Regions from separate parts of the Streptomyces sp. NPDC002886 genome, predicted to be linked through region 2. Evidence: predicted binding sites of a transcription regulator. Region 2 holds the regulator's gene; the other holds the start of a gene.
The links. The regulator HrcA, encoded in region 2, represses chaperone genes, less so after heat shock. The targets are predictions, from matches to a motif close to TTNGCACTCNGNNNNNCNGAGTGCNAA.
Positions count from the first base shown of each region.

Region 1: the regulator HrcA is predicted to act here: its motif matches at 2,250-2,276, upstream of groL (chaperonin GroEL).

Region 1 is NZ_JBIAPV010000014.1:158,316-161,722, forward strand. Features, by position in the region: gene ACFYYB_RS38550 (phosphoribosylanthranilate isomerase) at 1-102, opposite strand, end outside; gene ACFYYB_RS38555 (hypothetical protein) at 229-354, shown strand; gene groL (chaperonin GroEL) at 461-2,083, opposite strand; gene ACFYYB_RS38565 (cold-shock protein) at 2,453-2,659, opposite strand; gene ACFYYB_RS38570 (MoaD/ThiS family protein) at 3,088-3,366, opposite strand; gene thrC (threonine synthase) at 3,402-3,407, opposite strand, start outside.
Region 2 is NZ_JBIAPV010000002.1:865,235-868,641, forward strand. Features, by position in the region: gene dnaJ (molecular chaperone DnaJ) at 104-1,240, opposite strand; gene hrcA (heat-inducible transcriptional repressor HrcA) at 1,241-2,257, opposite strand; gene ACFYYB_RS10155 (MBL fold metallo-hydrolase) at 2,411-3,136, shown strand; gene ACFYYB_RS10160 (DUF3097 domain-containing protein) at 3,165-3,407, shown strand, end outside.

The sequences.
Region 1 (3,407 bases), on a different contig from region 2:
GGGCGCGAACACGAACCCGACCGCATCGGCCCCGGCCGCCGCGGCCGCCTCGACATCGCGGGCGGTCTTCAGACCGCAGATCTTCACGAAGAGATCGCTCATGCCGCCAGTCAACCAAAGCCCACCCGATCCGTGGTGATCCGTCTCGGCACCCGGGCGCGACCGCCCGCCCGCCGCTAGCCCGGAACCGGGCTCACGCCCCTGTCCCTGGTCGCCGAGTTCACTTCCTTGTCCACCAAGGACGCGGACTGGAACGAACCGCACGGTTACCACTCCCGCAAGACGGTGCCCTTCGGCAAGGACCTGCACCTCCCCGAGCCCTTCGACTGCACCGTCGACACCTCCGCGTTCTGAAACGCCCGAGGGCGGCACCCCCTCCGTCAGGAAGGGGTGCCGCCCTCGGTACGTACTACGTGATGCGAACGGCCGATCTACCTTCGGGCCGGAGCCCGGGGGTGGATCAGAAGTCCATGTCGCCGCCCGGCATGCCGCCGCCGGCAGCCGCGCCGGCCTTCTCGGGCTTGTCGGCGATGACGGCCTCGGTGGTGAGGAAGAGGGCCGCGATCGACGCCGCGTTCTGCAGCGCGGAGCGGGTGACCTTCGCCGGGTCGATGATGCCCTCGGCGATCATGTCCACGTACTCGCCGGTCGCGGCGTTCAGGCCCCAACCGATCTGCAGGTTGCGGACCTTCTCCACGACGACGCCACCCTCGAGACCACCGTTGACGGCGATCTGCTTGAGCGGGGCCTCCAGCGCGAGCTTGACGGCGTTGGCGCCGGTCGCCTCGTCGCCGGTGAGCTCCAGCTTGTCGAAGACCGAGGAGGCCTGCAGCAGGGCCACGCCGCCACCGGCGACGATGCCCTCTTCGACGGCCGCCTTCGCGTTGCGAACGGCGTCCTCGATGCGGTGCTTGCGCTCCTTGAGCTCGACCTCGGTCGCGGCGCCGGCCTTGATGACCGCGACACCGCCGGCGAGCTTCGCCAGGCGCTCCTGCAGCTTCTCGCGGTCGTAGTCCGAGTCGGAGTTCTCGATCTCGGCGCGGATCTGGTTGACGCGACCCTGGACCTGGTCGCTGTCACCGGCACCGTCGACGATGGTGGTCTCGTCCTTGGTGATGACGACCTTGCGGGCGCGGCCGAGCAGGTCGATACCGGCGTTCTCGAGCTTGAGGCCGACCTCCTCGGAGATGACCGTGCCGCCCGTGAGGATGGCGATGTCGCCGAGCATGGCCTTGCGACGGTCGCCGAAGCCCGGAGCCTTGACGGCTACGGACTTGAAGGTGCCGCGGATCTTGTTGACGACGAGGGTGGAGAGCGCCTCGCCCTCGACGTCCTCGGCGATGATCAGCAGCGGCTTGCCGGACTGCATGACCTTCTCCAGGAGCGGCAGCAGGTCCTTGACCGAGCCGATCTTGGAGTTGACGATCAGGATGTACGGGTCGTCGAGGGACGACTCCATGCGCTCCATGTCGGTGGCGAAGTACGCCGAGATGTAGCCCTTGTCGAAGCGCATGCCCTCGGTGAGCTCGAGCTCCAGGCCGAAGGTCTGCGACTCCTCGACCGTGATGACGCCTTCCTTGCCGACCTTGTCCATGGCCTCGGCGATGAGCTCGCCGATCTGGGTGTCGGCGGCGGAGATGGAGGCCGTGGAAGCGATCTGCTCCTTGGTCTCGACGTCCTTGGCCTGCGCCAGCAGGGCGGCGGAGACGGCCTCGACGGCCTTCTCGATGCCGCGCTTGAGGGCCATCGGGTTCGCACCGGCGGCCACGTTGCGCAGGCCCTCGCGGACGAGCGCCTGGGCGAGAACGGTGGCGGTGGTCGTACCGTCGCCGGCGACGTCGTCCGTCTTCTTGGCGACTTCCTTGACCAGCTCGGCGCCGATCTTCTCGTACGGGTCCTCGAGCTCGATCTCCTTGGCGATGGAGACACCATCGTTGGTGATCGTGGGGGCGCCCCACTTCTTCTCAAGGACGACGTTGCGACCCTTGGGGCCAAGGGTGACCTTGACGGCGTCGGCGAGCTGGTTCATGCCTCGCTCGAGACCGCGCCGGGCCTCCTCGTTGAACGCAATGATCTTGGCCATCTGAAGTGGTCCTCCCGGACAGCGGTGGATTGCTCCCGGACCGCGCCCGCGCCCGCGACGGACGGCCTGCGTGCCCGGCGGTTTCTTCCCGCCGGACCCTGCGGGCCTCACTGACCCGGTCCTCGTATAGGTAGCACTCTCACCAGGAGAGTGCTAACGCCAATGATTAGCACTCGACCCCCCCGAGTGCAAGCGGCTTCAGGCAACCCGGGATGAACAGCCGGACGCCGCAAGGGCTCCGGAGCCGCCACGCACGAGGGGCCCGCATCCCGTGTCCAGGATGTGGGCCCCTCGTACATATGCCGTTGTGCCGTCGTGCGCGGCCGCTGTGCGTGGCCGCGTACGTGTCGGTGGTCGATCGCGGTCGGACTAGCCGGCGGCGAGCTTGACCATGTCCGCCTGCGGACCCTTCTGGCCCTGCGAGATCTCGAATTCGACCCGCTGACCCTCTTCAAGGGTGCGGTACCCGTCCATCTGGATGGCGCTGTAGTGGACGAACACATCCGCACCACCGTCGACCGCGATGAAGCCGTAGCCCTTCTCCGCGTTGAACCACTTGACGGTGCCCTGAGCCATGCCTAACTCCCCTATTACTGGCCCTTGCGCAGGACCGCACTTCGCGGTCCCGGGTCAGAACTTGCGCCGGAACGCCTCGACCGGGGCTGAATGTATCCGCACCGCTGCTGTCTGCAACAGGTCATTCCGACGAGAATTCTGGACACAGCGAAAGATTGAAATAGGGTGAAAACCCGGAATATTCCAGGGCAACTCGGGCCGGACAAACCACGCCAACGACCCATAGCGCACTTGCATGTTGACTCAATGTCAACCCTCACGCGCCCCGTTCATATGCGGCGGGCAAGAACAGCGGAGGGGACTTCCCCAACTCTACCGCGCCCAACCAAGCAGAATTGCCCCCTCCGTTTCTTAACGGAGGGGGCAATTCAGTTTCCGCGAGGCCTTACGAGGTGCCGCACGGGCTCAGCCGAAGCGCGGCCGAAGGCTCAGCAGCCACCCGCGACGGCGGGGATGATCGAGATGCCGGCGCCGTCCGGGGTGGACGTCTGCAGCCCGCCCTCGAAGCGCACGTCGTCGTCGTTGACGTAGACGTTGACGAAGCGGCGCAGCTTGCCCTGGTCGTCCAGGACGCGCGCGGCGATGCCGGGGTGGCTCGTCTCCAGGGACTGGATGACCTCTTCGAGGGTCGTGCCCTCGGCGGAGACCTCGGCCTGGCCGCCGGTGTAGGTGCGCAGGATGGTGGGGATGCGGACGTTGACGCTCATGGCGCTACTGCCTTTCCGGTGTGCAGGGGGAGGAATCAGGC
Region 2 (3,407 bases):
CCCGAATACCGCCGCCGCCCCGCCGCCCCGCATGCCGCGAGCCCGGTCCGGGGCATCCCCGGACCGGGCTCGCAGGTGTTCTCGTACGCTGCCCGCGCGCGGCTCAGCGCCCGTTGAAGGCGTCCTTCAGGCGGCTGAACAGGCCCTGCTGACCCGGCGCGAACTGGCCCATCGGCCGCTCCTCGCCGCGCAGCTTGGCCAGCTGGCGCAGCAGGTCCTCCTGCGCCGGGTCCAGCTTGCCGGGGGTGGTGACCTCGACGTGCACGATCAGGTCGCCGCGCCCGCCACCGCGCAGGTGGGTGACGCCGCGCCCGTGCAGCGGGATCGCCTGCCCGGAGCCGGTGCCGGGCCGGATGTCGATCTCCTCCAGGCCGTCCAGCGTCTCCAGCGGGCACTTGGTGCCCAGGGCCGCCGCGGTCATCGGGATGGTGACCGTGCAGTGCAGGTCGTCCCCGCGCCGCTGGAAGGTCGGGTGCGGCAGCTCGTGGATCTCCACGTACAGGTCGCCGGCGGGGCCGCCGCCGGGGCCGACCTCGCCCTCGCCCGCGAGCTGGATCCGGGTGCCGTTCTCGACGCCGGCCGGGATCTTGACGGTCAGGCTGCGGCGGGAGCGGACCCGGCCGTCGCCCGCGCACTCGGGGCACGGGGTCGGGACCACGGTGCCGAAGCCCTGACACTGCGGGCAGGGGCGCGAGGTCATGACCTGGCCCAGGAAGGACCGGGTGACCTGCGAGACCTCACCGCGGCCGCGGCACATGTCGCAGGTCTGCGCCGAGGTGCCGGGAGCGGCGCCCTCACCGGAGCAGGTGGTGCAGACGACGGCCGTGTCGACCTGGATGTCCTTGGTCGTGCCGAAGGCGGCCTCGTCCAGTTCCAGGTCGAGGCGGATCATGGCGTCCTGGCCGCGGCGGGTCCGCGAGCGCGGTCCGCGCTGCGAGGACTGGCCGAAGAAGGCGTCCATGATGTCGGAGAAGTTGCCGAAGCCACCCGCTCCGAAGCCGCCGGCCCCGCCGCCGCCCGAGGAGGACAGGGGGTCGCCGCCGAGGTCGAAGACCTGCTTCTTCTGCGGGTCCGAGAGGACCTCGTAGGCCGCGTTGATCTCCTTGAAACGCTCTTGCGTCTTGGGATCGGGGTTCACATCCGGGTGCAGCTCGCGTGCGAGCCGCCGGAAGGCCTTCTTGATCTCGTCCTGCGATGCGTCGCGGCGCACGCCGAGAACGGCGTAGTAGTCCGTGGCCACTTACGACTCCGCCAGGATCTGTCCGACGTAACGTGCCACTGCGCGTACCGCTCCCATCGTTCCGGGGTAGTCCATGCGGGTCGGTCCGACCACGCCGAGTTTGGCGACTGCTTCGCCGCCCGAACCGTAGCCGACCGAGACGACGGACGTGGAGTTCAGTCCCTCGTAGGCGTTCTCATGCCCGATCTTTACGGCCATTCCCGACTCACTGGCCTCGCCCAGCAGCTTGAGGAGCACGACCTGCTCCTCCAGCGCTTCGAGCACCGGCCTGATCGTCAGGGGAAAATCGTGTCCGAAGCGGGTGAGGTTGGCGGTGCCGCCGATCATCAGCCGCTCCTCCGCCTCCTCCACCAGCGTTTCGAGGAGGGTGTCGAGGACGGCCTTCACCGTCACCCGGTCCTCGGTCTCGAAGGACTCCGGAAGGTCCTTCACCAGCGGCGGCACATCCGTGAACCGGCGGCCGACGACACGGCTGTTGAGGCGGGCCCGCAGGTCCGCGAGCGAGGTGTCCGCGAAGGGGGTCTGGCAGTCGACGAGCCGCTGCTCGACCCGGCCGGTGTCCGTGATGAGGACGAGCATCAGGCGGGCCGGGGCCAGCGAGAGCAGTTCCACGTGCCGGACGGTGGACCGGGTGAGCGAGGGGTACTGGACGACGGCGACCTGCCGGGTCAGCTGCGCGAGCAGCCGCACCGTACGGCCGACGACGTCGTCGAGGTCGACGGCCCCGTCGAGGAAGTTCTGGATGGCCCGGCGCTCGGGCGTCGACAGGGGCTTGACCCCCGCCAGCTTGTCGACGAAGAGCCGGTAGCCCTTGTCGGTGGGGATCCGGCCCGCGCTGGTGTGGGGCTGCGCGATGTAGCCCTCGTCCTCCAGCACGGCCATGTCGTTGCGCACGGTGGCGGGCGAGACGCCGAGCCGGTGGCGCTCGGTGAGCGCCTTGGAGCCGACCGGCTCCTCCGTCCCGACGTAGTCCTGGACGATGGCGCGCAGCACTTCGAGTCTGCGTTCGCTGAGCATCGCGCGCACACCTCCATCGTTTCCGTCGTTCGCGGCTTCGGCAGGCCTTGCCTGCTGGCACTCTGAGCGTTCGAGTGCCAGAGATCCCCCGGTCAGTGTACGGCGGGGTGGTACACCCCTAGCAAGGGCGGCCCGCCAAGGTAGCGTCGCGGCATGGACGTGCGTTGGGAAGAGGCGGGCTGGGAACGGCTCGCCGAACGGGCCGGCCGCAAGCGCCTGCCGGTGTGGGATTGCACCGTGGGACTGGTGGTGGGCGAGGATTCGGCCCTTCTGATCGACCCCGGATCCTCCCTGCGGGAAGGCGCGCTGGTGCGTGCCGAGGCGGAGCGGCTGGCGGGGCGGCGCGTGACCCATCTCGCATTCACACACGGACATTTCGACCACGTGCTGGGCGGGGCGGCGTTCGCGGGGGCGGAGGTCTACGGCCCGGTCGGGCTGGACGCCCTGCTCTCCGTGAGCCGGGACGAGCTGCGGGCCGACGCGGTCCGGCACGGCCTCGCGGAGACCGAGGCGGCCGAGGCGGCGGACCTGCTGGTGCTCCCCCGGCACCTGGTGTCGGGCGAGTGGACGCTGGACCTGGGCGGGGTGCAAGTCCTGCTGGCGAACGTGGGCCCGGGCCACACCCGGCACGATCTGGCGGCCTTCGTGCCCGGCGCGCGCGAGGTGGTCTTCTGCGGCGACCTCGTCGAGGAGTCGGGCGAGCCGCAGGCGGGCCCGGACGCGGTGCCCCGGCAGTGGCCCGCGGCACTGGACCGGCTGCTCGCCCTGGGCGGGGACGACGCTCTGTACGTGCCGGGTCACGGAGCGGTGGTCGACGCAGCCTTCGTACGTGCCCAACGCGACACACTGGCGGCCCGTTTCGGCGTGTCGGACACGTGAGGGGGCCCGCTCTCCTACCCTCGGCCGGATGCGCGAGTACTCCCCCGACCTGACCCCGCAGTGGAAGCGCTCCAAGCCCGTCCCCGAGGTGCCGGCCGATCCGGACCTGGTGGTCGAGGTGGCCGGTACGGACTTCTGCGGCGCGGTGGTGGCCTGCGAGGCGGGCACGGTGACCCTGGAGGACCGCTTCGGCAAGCGCCGCGTGTTCCCCCTGGAACCCCGCGGCTTCCTCCTGGACGGCGCCGTGGTGACCCTGACCCGTCCGCCCCGG